Azotobacter salinestris: one gene and its partner. The protein of the gene in region 2 interacts with the protein of the main gene of each other region in a pairwise test. Links are inferred from orthologs where the notes say so. Each region holds a gene or a part of one and is shown on either strand. Other genes may lie near its edges.

What was found.
Region 1: the proteins of recO (region 2) and recR interact in binary tests that used the Escherichia coli proteins (3 or more experiments, as listed by UniProt). The link is inferred for Azotobacter salinestris from one-to-one orthologs.

The regions. Positions count from the first base shown.
Region 1 is NZ_CP045302.1:4,494,855-4,499,143, reverse strand. What follows is about bases 414-3,174. They hold recR (recombination mediator RecR), read right to left. Parts: upstream 2,214-3,174; coding sequence 1,614-2,213; downstream 414-1,613. Other genes in these bases: dnaX (DNA polymerase III subunit gamma/tau), read right to left, coding at 2,666-3,174; GCU53_RS21175 (YbaB/EbfC family nucleoid-associated protein), read right to left, coding at 2,329-2,655; GCU53_RS21185 (cyd operon YbgE family protein), read left to right, coding at 1,214-1,522; cydX (cytochrome bd-I oxidase subunit CydX), read left to right, coding at 1,123-1,239; cydB (cytochrome d ubiquinol oxidase subunit II), read left to right, coding at 414-1,048. In the rest of the region: more of cydB, read left to right, coding at 1-413; more of dnaX, read right to left, coding at 3,175-4,289. UniProt on the Escherichia coli protein: May play a role in DNA repair. It seems to be involved in an RecBC-independent recombinational process of DNA repair. It may act with RecF and RecO.
Region 2 is NZ_CP045302.1:1,452,632-1,460,813, forward strand. The notes cover bases 2,755-5,694. They hold recO (DNA repair protein RecO), read right to left. Parts: upstream 4,601-5,694; coding sequence 3,908-4,600; downstream 2,755-3,907. Other genes in these bases: cmoB (tRNA 5-methoxyuridine(34)/uridine 5-oxyacetic acid(34) synthase CmoB), read left to right, coding at 2,755-2,926; GCU53_RS06825 (DUF2905 domain-containing protein), read left to right, coding at 2,966-3,172; pdxJ (pyridoxine 5'-phosphate synthase), read right to left, coding at 3,169-3,915; GCU53_RS06840 (polysaccharide lyase family 7 protein), read right to left, coding at 4,813-5,694. In the rest of the region: GCU53_RS06805 (IclR family transcriptional regulator), read right to left, coding at 1-557; GCU53_RS06810 (protease inhibitor I42 family protein), read left to right, coding at 744-1,139; carboxy-S-adenosyl-L-methionine synthase CmoA, read left to right, coding at 1,227-1,970; more of cmoB, read left to right, coding at 1,967-2,754; more of GCU53_RS06840, read right to left, coding at 5,695-6,192; GTPase Era, read right to left, coding at 7,374-8,182. UniProt on the Escherichia coli protein: Involved in DNA repair and RecF pathway recombination.

The DNA.
Region 1 (4,289 bases), 3.0 Mb from region 2 along the record:
CGCGATGGCGATCATGCCCTTCGTCGCCAAGACCGACAACGAGCGCCGCGTCGCGATCAACACCATCGCCCCCCACTGGGACGGCAACCAGGTGTGGTTCATCACCGCCGGTGGCGCCCTGTTCGCCGCCTGGCCGCTGGTCTACGCCACGGCCTTCTCCGGCATGTACTGGGCCCTGCTGCTGGTGCTCTTCGGTCTGTTCTGCCGCCCGGTAGGCTTCGACTACCGCAGCAAGCTGGAAAACAAGAAGTGGCGCGACATCTGGGACTGGGCTCTGTTCGCCGGTGGCGCACTGCCCGCCCTGCTGTTCGGGGTAGCGTTCGGCAACCTGTTCCTGGGCCTGCCGTTCCGCTTCGACGAGACGATGCGCTCCCACTTCGAAGGCTCCTTCTTCTCCCTGCTGCACCCCTTCGCCCTGCTGGCCGGCATCGTGAGCCTGAGCATGCTCAGCGCCCACGGCGGTTCCTGGCTGATGCTGCGCACCGAAGGCGAACTGTACGAGCGCTCCTGCAAGGCTACCCGCCTGTGCGCGCTGGTGTTCCTGGGCGGCTTCTTCATCTGCGGCATCTGGCTGCTGCTGGGCATCGACGGCATGAATCTGGTCGACAACTTCGATCCCAACGCGGCTCTGAATCCGCTGACCAAGCAGGTCACCCTGGATAACAGCGGCTGGCAGGCCAACTATGTACGCTACCCCCTCACCCAGTTCGCTCCGCTGCTGGGCCTGGTTGGCGGCGCGCTGGCCCTGATGGGCGCGCAGACCAAGCGCAATGGCATGGCCTTCCTGGGCACCAGCCTGGCGATCGTCGGCGCCATCCTCACCGCAGGCTTCGCCCTGTTCCCGTTCGTGATGCCGTCGGCCATCGACCCGGTCTCCAGCCTGACCGTGTGGGATGCCGTGTCCAGCCACAAGACTCTGGGGATCATGCTGATCGCCGCGATCATCTTCGTGCCGATCATCCTGGGCTACACCCTGTGGTGCTACTGGCGCATGTGGGGCAAGCTGAACGACCAGACCATCGAGGCCAACCCTCACGGCCTGTACTGATTGAAACCGGCGCGGACCCTGTCCGCGCCATCCCCATCGAGTTCGCCCGCCCCATGGCGGGCCTAGGAGGCAACATGTGGTACTTCAGTTGGATTCTCGGCATCCTGCTGGCCTGTGGCTTCGGAGTCATCAACGCCCTGTGGCTGGAAACCACCATGAAAATGGATGAGGGTCCGGCGGGTGACGAGTGAAAAGCAGCTCCTGCAGCGACGCCCGCTCCGCATCCTGTCGCTGCTTCTGGCCACGCCGATCACGCTGATATTTCTGATTCATCCATCGCTGATCGTCGATCCCGAGGCCGGGTACAGCCACAGCATGCTGATGCTGGTAATGCTGGGGATCTCCAGCGGCTTCATTCACGGTGTCGGCTTCGATCCGCGCGGCCTGGTCTGGCGCATCCTGTTCCACCCCGTGGGTGGCTGGGTGCTGATGGGGTTGGGTTACGCGATTCTGTACCAGGTGCAGATGGGTTGATGCCCTGCCAGGAAGGCCCCGCGAGGGGCCTTTCGCTTTTCCCCTTCCCCCGTCCTCTCCTGCCATCGAATCACTCGGCGCACAACCAGGCTCACAGGCTGATCGGCTTGCGTCCGGCCAGAGCGTGACTCAGAGTGCCGCCATCCACCAGTTCCAGCTCGCCGCCCAGCGGCACGCCATGGGCGATGCGGGAAACCATGACACCTCCGGACGCCAGCATCTGGGCGATATAATGGGCCGTGGCCTCGCCCTCCACCGTCGGGTTGGTGGCGATGATCACCTCTGCGAAGACTCCCAGCTCGATCCGCATCAACAGCTCGGGAATACCGATGGCTTCCGGACCGAGACCATCCAGGGGAGACAGATGCCCCTTGAGCACGAAGTAGCGGCCCCGATAACCGGTCTGCTCGATGGCGAACACGTCCATCGGTCCCTGCACCACACAGAGCAGGGAATCGTCGCGATGCGGATCGGCGCATTGCGGGCAGAGTTCGTCCTCGCTCAGGGTACGGCACTGTCGGCAGTGACCGACACGCTCGAGCGCCTGGGTGAGCGTCTGGGCCAGACGCACGCCGCCACTGCGATCGCGCTCGAGCAGATGCAGGGCCATGCGCTGGGCGGTTTTCTGCCCCACACCGGGAAGGATGCGCAGGGCGTCGATGAGTTGTCGGATCAGCGGACTGAAGCTCATGGGCGAACGGACCGGAGGGCAGGACAGCAGGATAGATCGCACGCAAGAACGGCGACCAGTCGGCACCCTCCCCCGCAAGCGGGAGGGGCCGGCGCGGGAAAAACCCGGGAAATGCTTAGAGCGGCATCTTGAAGCCGGGCGGCAAGCCCATGCCGGCGGTCATCCCGGCCATCTTTTCCTGATTGTTCTGCTCGATCTTGCGTACCGCATCGTTGACGGCAGCGGCGATCAGGTCCTCGAGAACCTCCTTGTCCTCCTGCATCAGGCTATCGTCCAGGGTTACGCGCCGGACATCGTGACGCCCCGTCATCACCACGCTCACCAGGCCGGCCCCGGACTGACCGGTCACCTCGGCGTTGGCCAGCTCTTCCTGCATCTTCTGCATCTTTTCCTGCATCAGCTGGGCCTGCTTCATCAGGCCGGCCATGCCACCTTTCATCATGGGAATCACCTCAGGTATTCAGGGGTTCGATGGTGCCGTCGCGGATCACCGCGGCGAACTGTTGAATCAACTGCCGGATCAGGGGATCGTCCTGAATGGACGCCTCGGCCTGGCGCTGGCGCTCGGCCCTTCGCCGTGCCGCCGCCTGGGCTGGAGTTTCCTGCTCCGGCTTGCGCAATTCGATGTCCAGCTTGAGCGTACGCCCATGATGCTGGTTCAAAGCCTCGTTCAGGCGCCGCTGCTGGGTACTGTTGAACAGTGCGGCCTGCGCCGGATCCAGATGCAGCACCCAATGGTCGCCTTCGGCCTTCACCAGGGTACAGTTGGCTGCGATGTTGGCTGTCATGCCGGCCAGTCTCAGGCGCTGGAAAAGTTCGAGCCATTCGGCCGCAAGGCCGGTGGCCGGCGCTACCGCGGGCTCGGCTTCGGGCTCCGGCTTCGCCGGAAGCGGCTCCTCGACGGGAAAGGCATCGAGGTAGGCGTAGGCCTCGACATCCACCTCCTCGGCATCCACTTCATAATAGTCATCGTCCGCCGGAGGAGGCTCTTCCCCCGTGACCGGCGCAGGCATCCTTTCCGGCGCGCGATCGGCGGCAGGAGCCGTTGACCTCTCGCACGCCAAGGAGGCTCGAGCCGGCGGACTCGGCTGATCCGATACGGCACTTTCGGGAGCCCTCTCCGTTTTCTCCGCCACAGGCGCAGTGGCCATGCCACCGACCAGCATCGCAGCCGACTTCGAGACGAGAGCGCCGGCAGCCTGCGAAGGCTCCTCCCATGGCAGATCGGGAGCTCCGGCAGGCAACCTTGGCTCTGGCGGCGATACAGGCTCGATCGGTTCGGCAAACGCCGGAGCAGCCATGGCCGAACTTTCGCCCGATACAGCCGCGGAGACGGCAGGCGACTGTGCAGAGTCAGTCTCTGCCACAGGATCGGATGGGGAATCAGCCGTGGCCGAGCGGATTCCCTGATCCTTTAGCGGCCTGCCGGGCGCTCCGCCGACATCCGCCGGACGGAACGCCAGCATGCGCAGCAGCACCATCTCGAAACCACCGCGCGGGTCCGGCGCCAGCGGCAGATCGCGACGGCCGATCAGGCCCATCTGGTAATAGAATTGCACATCTTCGGCCGGCAGCGCCTGGGCGAGGGCCAGCACCCGCTCGCGGTCGCCCTGGCCGTTGTCCACCGCCTCCGGCAGCGCCTGGGCAATGGCCACCCGATGCAGCACGTTGAGCAGCTCCGCCAGCACACCGCTCCAGTCCGGCCCCTGCTCGGCCAACTGGCGCACCGCTTCGAGCATGGCCCGGGCATCGCCCTCCAGCAGCGCCTGCAGCACACCATAGACCTGACCGTGATCGAGGGTTCCGAGCATGGCTCGCACATCGGCGGCGAGCACCCTGCCCTCGCCGAAGGCGATGGCCTGATCGGTCAGGCTCATGGCATCGCGCATCGAACCGTCGGCAGCACGACCGAGCAACCAGAGGGCATCCGACTCGAAGGGAATGCCTTCCGCGCCAAGCACGTGGGTCAGGTGCTCGACCACCCGCTCTGGCGGCATACTCTTCAGAGCGAACTGCAGACAGCGAGACAGGATGGTGACAGGCAGCTTCTGCGGATCGGTGGTCGCCAGCAGGAAC
Region 2 (8,182 bases):
AGGGCAGCCTCAAGCGCCTCCGGATCGGTGATGGTGTTGCGCGACAGCCGCTCAAGCGGCAGGCTGCGCAGGATCTGCTGGCGACGCGCCCTGGGGAAGCTGCTCAGGTACAGCTTGCCGCTGGCCGAGCACCACACCGGGACATGGGAACCGATCGGCAGATGGATCTGCAGCGGCCAGTTGCACTGCACCCGGTCGACATAAACCATGTCGATGCCATCGGGTATGGCGATACCGCAGGTCTCGCCGGTTTCCCGCGCCAAGCGCTGCAGGATCGATTGGCGCAGCGCCTTGTGCCGGCCCGCATACAGCACGCCCATGGCGATCCGCTGCAGCCGGTCGCCGGGAACGACCGATCCGCGCGGGTTCAGCTGCAGGTAACTCTCGGCCTGCAATTGCTGCAGCAGGCGGTGGATGCTGGGTCTGGGGATGTCCAGCATGAGAGCCAGCTCGGCCGGGGACAGCGCGCGCTCCGCCTGCGCGACGGCCTCGATGATTTCCAGGACGCGCGCGATGGAAGACCCCTTGCTCCTGCGCTCCGCCCACTCACCCGTCATCCGAAAGCTCCCCCTTGGCTGCATCGCTTCATCCATCGGCGCGCCTGCGCCGCTGCCATTCTCGGTCCCATCTGGCACGCCTGTCCAACCGCGCCATAGCGACACGGCAGAAGGCCACAATCGCAGCACTGCAGACAGCCAGGCTTCCAGCTATGCTCCCCCATCATCTTCGCCAGGAGACCCTGCATGCGCCTTGCCCTGCCATACCTGCTGCCTCTCGGCCTCATCTGGATGACGGGCTGCACGCACAACGGCAGCACCACCGTCACCCTCGAGGAGGACAGTGACTGCCCGCTGCAACTGGAAAGCCGCCAGCACCTGGTGCTGAGCCTGCCCAGCAACCCTTCCACCGGCTATCGCTGGCAAGTCCGCGAATCCGCCGCACGGGTACTGCGCAGCCTGGGTCCGGAAGTCTACAGCGAAGCGGAAGAATCCGGAGTGGTCGGCAGCGCCGGGCAGTCGACTTGGCGCTTCCAGGCCGTGCAGGCCGGCAAGGACAACCTGCTGCTGGTCTACCAGCGGCCCTGGGAGGTCGGCAAGGAGCCGGAAAAGGTCTTCGACTGCGCCATCACCGTCGAATGACCGCCTGGCGCACACCGCCCGTTGCCGCTGTATGGGCAGGGCGCTCTTGGCTAAAATGCCGGCCCTGTCCCAAGCTGCGGAAGCCATGTGAAACACTCCCCCGACCGCCTCTTCGCCCAGCCCCTCGCCGAAGTGCCGGACTTCACCTTCAACGAAGACGTGGCCCGGGTGTTCCCGGACATGATCAAGCGCTCGGTGCCGGGCTACCCGACCATCGTCGAGAACATCGGCGTGCTCGCTGCGCAGTTCGCCCGGCCCGGCACCCGCCTCTACGATCTCGGCTGTTCCCTCGGTGCCGTTAGCCAGGCACTGCGCCGCCATGTGAAAAGCGAAGGTTGCCGGGTGATCGCGGTGGACAATTCGCCGGCCATGCTCGAGCGCTGCCGCGAATACCTGCACGCCCAGGACGCCATGTTCCAGGAGCTGCTGCCGGTGGAGACCATCGAGGCCGACATTCTCGCCCTGGAGCTCGCACCGGCCTCCCTGGTGGCGATGAACTTCACCCTGCAGTTCATCCCGCCCGAACGCCGCTTAGACCTGCTCGGCCGCATCCACCGGGCCCTGCTGCCTGGGGGAGCGCTGATCCTCTCGGAGAAGCTGCGCTTTGGCGATGCCGAGGAGCACGCCCTGCTCGGCGAGTTGCACGTCGCCTTCAAGCGGGCCAACGGCTACAGCGAACTGGAGATCGCCCAGAAACGCAGCGCCATCGAGAACGTGATGAAACCGGACAGCCTCGAGGAACATCGTCTACGCCTGCAGGCCGCCGGCTTTCGCAAGGTCGTGCCCTGGTTCCAGTGTCTCAACTTCGCCTCGCTGATCGCCCTGCCATGATCGACCTGTATCCCCTCGTCCGCCGCCTCGCCGGCACCCCCCTGGCCGCTTGGGCCGACAGCCTCCCGGCACAGCTGGATGAGCGCCTGACCCGCAGCCATGGTGACCTGCAACGCTGGCAGGCAGCCCTGCAGGCACTGCCCCCGTTGACTGTCGAGCGCATCGAGCTGGGCGAGCGGGTAGGTCTTGCCGGCACCTGCGATGACTACACCCGCGCCGCCCTGCGCCAGGCCCTGCTCGGCTTGTCGCCGTGGCGCAAGGGGCCTTTCGACCTGTTCGGCGTGCATGTCGATACCGAATGGCGCTCGGACTGGAAGTGGCAGCGGGTCGCTCCGCACCTGGACCTGCGCGGCCGGCGCATCCTCGATGTAGGCTGCGGCAACGGCTACTACATGTGGCGCATGCTCGGCGCCGATGCCGACTGCGTGATCGGTGTCGATCCCAACTGGCTGTTCTTCTGCCAGTTCCTCGCGCTCCGGCGTTATCTGCCGGAATTGCCCGCCTGGCACCTGCCGCTCGCCCTCGAGGACCTGCCGGAAAAGCTGGAGGGGTTCGACACGGTGTTCTCCATGGGCGTGCTTTATCACCGCCGCTCGCCCATCGACCATCTGCTGGCGCTCAAGGACTGCCTTCGCCGAGGGGGCGAGCTGCTGCTGGAAACCCTGGTGGTCGACGGCGACGCCACGACCGTGCTGGTGCCGGAAAATCGCTATGCCCAGATGCGCAACGTCTGGTTCCTGCCTTCGGTGGCGGCCCTGGAGCTGTGGCTGCGCCGTGCCGGCTTCGTCGAGGTGCGCTGCGTGGATGTCGCCGTCACCTCCGTCGAGGAGCAGCGCGCCACCGAATGGATGACCTTCCAGTCTCTGCCAGACTTTCTCGATCCGACCGACCCCGGCAGGACGGTCGAGGGCCTGCCCGCACCGACCCGTGCAGTGCTGCTGGCCCGCAAGCCCTGAGCCCGTCCCGCCCCTTGCCCGAACGAAGAAGGTGACTGGATGGCCCGCTGGCTGATGATCCTCGGGGCGGCCCTGTTGCTGCTCGGCATCGCGCTGCACTATGCGCCCTGGCTGTTCGGCTGGTTCGGTCGCCTGCCGGGCGACATCCGGGTCGAGACGGAGCGCGGCAGACTCTTCATCCCCTTCACCTCCATGCTGTTGATCAGCCTGGTGGCGAGCCTGCTGATCAACCTGTTCCGCCGTTAGCGGCGCATGGCGGCGCCCAGCATCAGGGTCTTCATCTCCCGCACCGCCTCTTTGAAACCGACGAACAGGGCCTGCGCGATGATGGCATGGCCGATGTTCAGCTCGTGGACCCCCGGAATCGCCGCCACCGGCTCGACGTTGTGGTAGTGCAGCCCGTGACCGGCGTTGACGATCAGCCCGTGGCTCAGACCGTACTCCACGCCATCGCGGATGCGCGCCAGCTCGCGAGCCGTCTCCGCCGGCGTATGGGCATCGGCATAGCGACCGGTGTGCAGTTCGATGGCCGGCGCACCGATACGCGCGGCGGCCTCGATCTGCCGCGGCTCGGCGTCGATGAACAGCGACACTTCGCAGCCGATGCGTGCCAGACGCTCCACTGCGGCGCGGATGCGCGCCTCCTGACCGGCGATGTCCAGCCCCCCCTCGGTGGTCAGCTCCTGACGGGTCTCCGGGACGAAGCAGGCGTGCGCCGGACGGATCTGCTCGGCGAAGGCAAGCATCTCCTCGGTGACCCCCATCTCGAAGTTCATCCGTGTCTGCAGCACCTCCTTGAGCACCCGCACATCGCGCTCCTGGATGTGCCGGCGGTCCTCGCGCAGATGCACGGTGATGCCGTCGGCGCCGGCCTCCTCGGCATCCAGCGCGGCCTTGACCGGGTCCGGATAGCGGGTGCCGCGGGCCTGCCGCAGGGTTGCCACATGATCGATGTTCACGCCCAGCAGGATACGATTGGCTTCAGTCACGGGGGGGCTCCTTGAGATTCATGAAGAGTTCGCGGCTGACCAGCGGCCGACCACCAAGATGAGGCGCCAGGGCCTGGCGCATCAGGCGCTTGGCCGCGGCCAGGGCACCGGGAAACTGCCAGTCGGCTTCGGCCATGGCCAGCAGCTCGCCGCCCTGGAACAGGCCTGGCTGCAACTGGTCAACCAACTCCAGCCCGACATCGGGCAGCAAGCGGTAGAGCCTCTGGACGTGCACGGGCTGATCATGCAGATCGCGGTCCAGGGAAAAACCATAGCCCAGCTCCACCAGCAGACGCCATTCGAAGGCACGCAGCAAAGGCTCCAGCGGACGCCCAGCCGCCAATGCGTCAAGCGTGAGAGCGTAATGATCGAACAGGGATGGGTGTGGATCTTCCAGAGGCAGCAGACGGATCAGCAGCTCGTTCAGATAAAGCCCGCTGAACAGGCTTGAGCCAGTCAGCCAGCAGGGGATGCCATTGCTTTCCAGACGGGCGACGCTCTTCAGTTCGCCTCGACCGCGCAACTCCAGCTCCAGCGGCACGAAGGGTCGAGCCAGACTGCCAGACTTGCCGCGCGCGGAGCGCAGCACTGCACGCAGTCGTCCTTGCGGGGTGAGGAAATCTGCCAGCGCGCTGCTTTCCTTGTAAGGACGGCTATGCAGGATAAAGGCAGGTTGGTTGGGCATTGTGTGGGAAGGCAGGAAAGATCCGTTTCCTGCCTTTTTCCGACTCTAGGGCAGTCTGCTGAAAAACCCCTTGGCCAGCATGAAGCTGCGCTTTTTCAAACGGGGACAAGACATTTTACACTGGGTTCTGTCTGTCTTTCACTCTGAATCAGCGAATCGAATGGAGCATGACACTGAAACGAGGTCTTTTTCAGCAAACAGCAAAATAGCCGTTAGACAATGAGCGCGTTGGCATCCGTCACACTGTCATCGACACCAACAACCGTCACGAGCGCGACATCTGCGGTAGCCCCTTGGGCTCCGTCGACATCGACGTGCAATTGGTGAGTGTTGTCGGCAACTTCCTTGAAGCCGATAAACCCATTGGCAGTCAGCTCCTGCAGGGACATGTCGCTCCCGCCAGCGGAGAAATTTTCCACCAGAGCGGAAATATTGATTACATCTCCACCACGGAAGTCGGTAATGGTGTCCCCTGCGCCCTCAAGGCTGGCGAACACGAACTTGTCGGCGCCGCTCCCACCTTCGAGCAAGTCCTTGCCAGGGCCGCCCTGCAGCACGTCGTTGCCTGCATTGCCATGGAGCTTATCGTCGCCGGCATTCCCGTAGAGTTTATCGTTGCCAGTGTTCCCGTACAGCTCGTCAGCACCGTCACGGCCATATACCTTGTCATCCCCGCCATTTGCACGAATGACATCATTCCCCTTGGTTCCAGAAAGGGAATTTGCGCCGCTGTCGCCTTTCAGGGTTGCAGGAGCTGTGGAAGAGGAAGTGGTGCTGTCTGCGGTAGTGCTATTGGTCTGGCTCTCGGCATCAGTAACAGTGTTGGTAGCGGTGGCCGTGCTCCCTTTGCTCTGCCCCTGCAGACCGGCAAGGCCGGTACCGCTTTTATGGCCGAAATCCAGGCCATAGAAGGACACTTGGGCACTACCCGAACCATTGCCCTCATTGACCCCCAAGTAAGCCCCGGCCTTGAAGTAGAGCTCATCCGACTGCCAGACAGAATTGATCTTGGTGGTTGAGGTGTATGTATTGCCATCGGCGTAGGCTTCGACCGTCAGCGTATCACCCTTGGCATCGATCTTGTAAGAGAACTTTTCGTTCAGCGAGATGTTGGGTTCATTGCCATTGGAGTCCTTGAGAGCAAAGGTCGTCTCGGCATTCTTGGACCCGGCCCGGTCATTTACAAAATAGACTTTCCCGTTCTCATGATAAAGACGAACAAGCTCATCATCCTTACCATGAATCTGGCCGATGACCACTCGACCGGGGCTACCATCGGACTTTTGCGGAACCTTGTCTACCTCGAGGGTTGCCGTCATGGTCCCCCCCTCGCTGAGCTTCCAGGCGGCCCGATCGCTTCCGTTCATTTCGCGCAGTTCGGAGCGCGCATACTTGGAGCCGCTGGTTGTTGCGCCATCTGCCATGGCAGAAAAAACCATGGCCTTGTCCGCTGCATCGTAGAAATAGCTTGAGTTTTCATACCCCCCAAGATTTTTTACTTCTACGGCTACACCACTGGTGCCGCCCTTACTGTCAACCGGCAAAGTGAGTTTCCAGTTGCGAAGGTCGAAATAATCCGAGTTGTAAGCCATTTTTCCTCTCAGTTGTTCATTTGCTTTGATCACATCCTGTGAGTTGATTGAAAAACGCCAAGCCGGACAGCAGATCACCACCCTCAATTGGAAAGGGTAAAAAATGAATTGCAGACCCCACTAAACCGACTGGCTCGAGGCAGCCACCCAAAGAGGCGGCAATACTGGACAGTCCGAACCAGGCTCATACCACGCCATCCAGTTCGGCTCTGAAAAACGCATCAGACTACGGAGCAGCCCGACAGAATGAATTAGCCACTGCATTACCCCCGAGAAAACTCAGCATTCGGCGCCAGCTATATTTCAGACGCGGAATCCCCCAAAGAGAATGCTGGCAGGACATAAGCGCATCTATACGGAGCGCCTCTCCCCAGAACCACACCAGCATTACTATAAAACAGCCCCATAAACCCCGGGGCACAAGGCAGCAAAGGGCAAAATTGTTGGATATCGCCCAAAGTACACTTCAACAAGAACAACCAGCCTGAAAATCCCAAGCATGCTCGGCCACTTATCCAAGTCTGAGAAATAGGCAGGAATCTAGCACCGATCATTCATTATAATAGCGGCGAACTTTGAATCTCCGCACATTGGATATCACACTGGAAATTCTGCCCACATACTCATATGACTACTGCAAAAACCAGACTATACTTGCCTTTAAAACGCCACCGATTTTGACCAACTTTGCCGAAGGTTTCCAGTCCGTTCGTCGCTTCGCTTAAGCGAGGCGGCAGCTCAGCTTTTCACAGATAACTATATCGTTATGACAAATATTCAAAACAATAACGCTTAAGGGATCGAATCAGTCAAAGAATACAATTTATATTGCCATCAAATAGCCATAATATTTCACGAAATATTAACATTTGATCTTTGTTGAAAGCAGTGAGATTACAATTCAATCACAAGGAAGTAAGGCGGAGGATATACAAGAGATCTGTACGGCCCGGCTCAGTTTCGATTGCAGGAGAGGCGCGCCATGACATGCCTCTGTAGCCCCGTTTGAGAGGAGCTACAAGGCACATGGATTCAGGAGGAAGGCCCGTCATTTGCCGGGCATGCAGTGGAGCCAGCGACTGGCTCCGGGGGGGGACGAAGAAGATTGAGTCGAACTGGCGACAACGCATAAGCCTTGCCTGACGATTCAGAAAATCCTTGTGAACAGAGAGAATGGGATGCTAATTATCACGATAACCCAATGAATGAAGGGCCCGCTCGTCGTCGGACCAGCCGCCCTTCACCTTTACCCATAGGTTAAGCATGACCTTGGAATTAAAAAGCACCTCCATGTCCTGGCGAGCTTCCTGACCGATACGTTTGATCCGCTCGCCCTTCTCGCCGATGATGATTTTCTTCTGCCCCTCGCGTTCGACCAAGATCAGCGCGTGGATGTGGAGAGTCCGCCCCTCCTGCTTGAAATCCTCGATTTCCACGGTGACCTGATAGGGCAGTTCGGCCCCCAACTGGCGCATGATCTTTTCCCGTACCAGTTCGGCGGCGAGGAAGCGGCTGGAGCGGTCGGTAATCTGGTCCTCCGGGAAGAAATGCTCGCTCTCCGGCAGGCGCTCGGCAACCAGCCGCTCCAAGGTATCCAAGTTTTGCCCATGCAGCGCGGAGATGGGCACGATTTCGGCGTTGGGCAGTTGCTGCGCCAACCACTGCAGATGCGGCAGCAGTTCGGCCTTGTCCTCGAGACGGTCGGCCTTGTTCACCGCGATTAGCAACGGTCCCTGCACATACTGAAGACGATCGAGCACCAGTTGGTCCTCTTCGGTCCAGCGGGTGCGATCGACCATGAAGATCACCACATCGACATCTTTCAGCGCTGCCGAGGCGGTCTTGTTCATGTAGCGGTTGAGCGCCTTGTCGTTCTGCTTATGCAGGCCAGGGGTATCGACGTAGATTGCCTGCACATCGCCTTCGGTCTTGATGCCCAGCATGTTGTGCCGGGTAGTCTGCGGCTTGCGCGAGGTGATCGCCAGTTTCT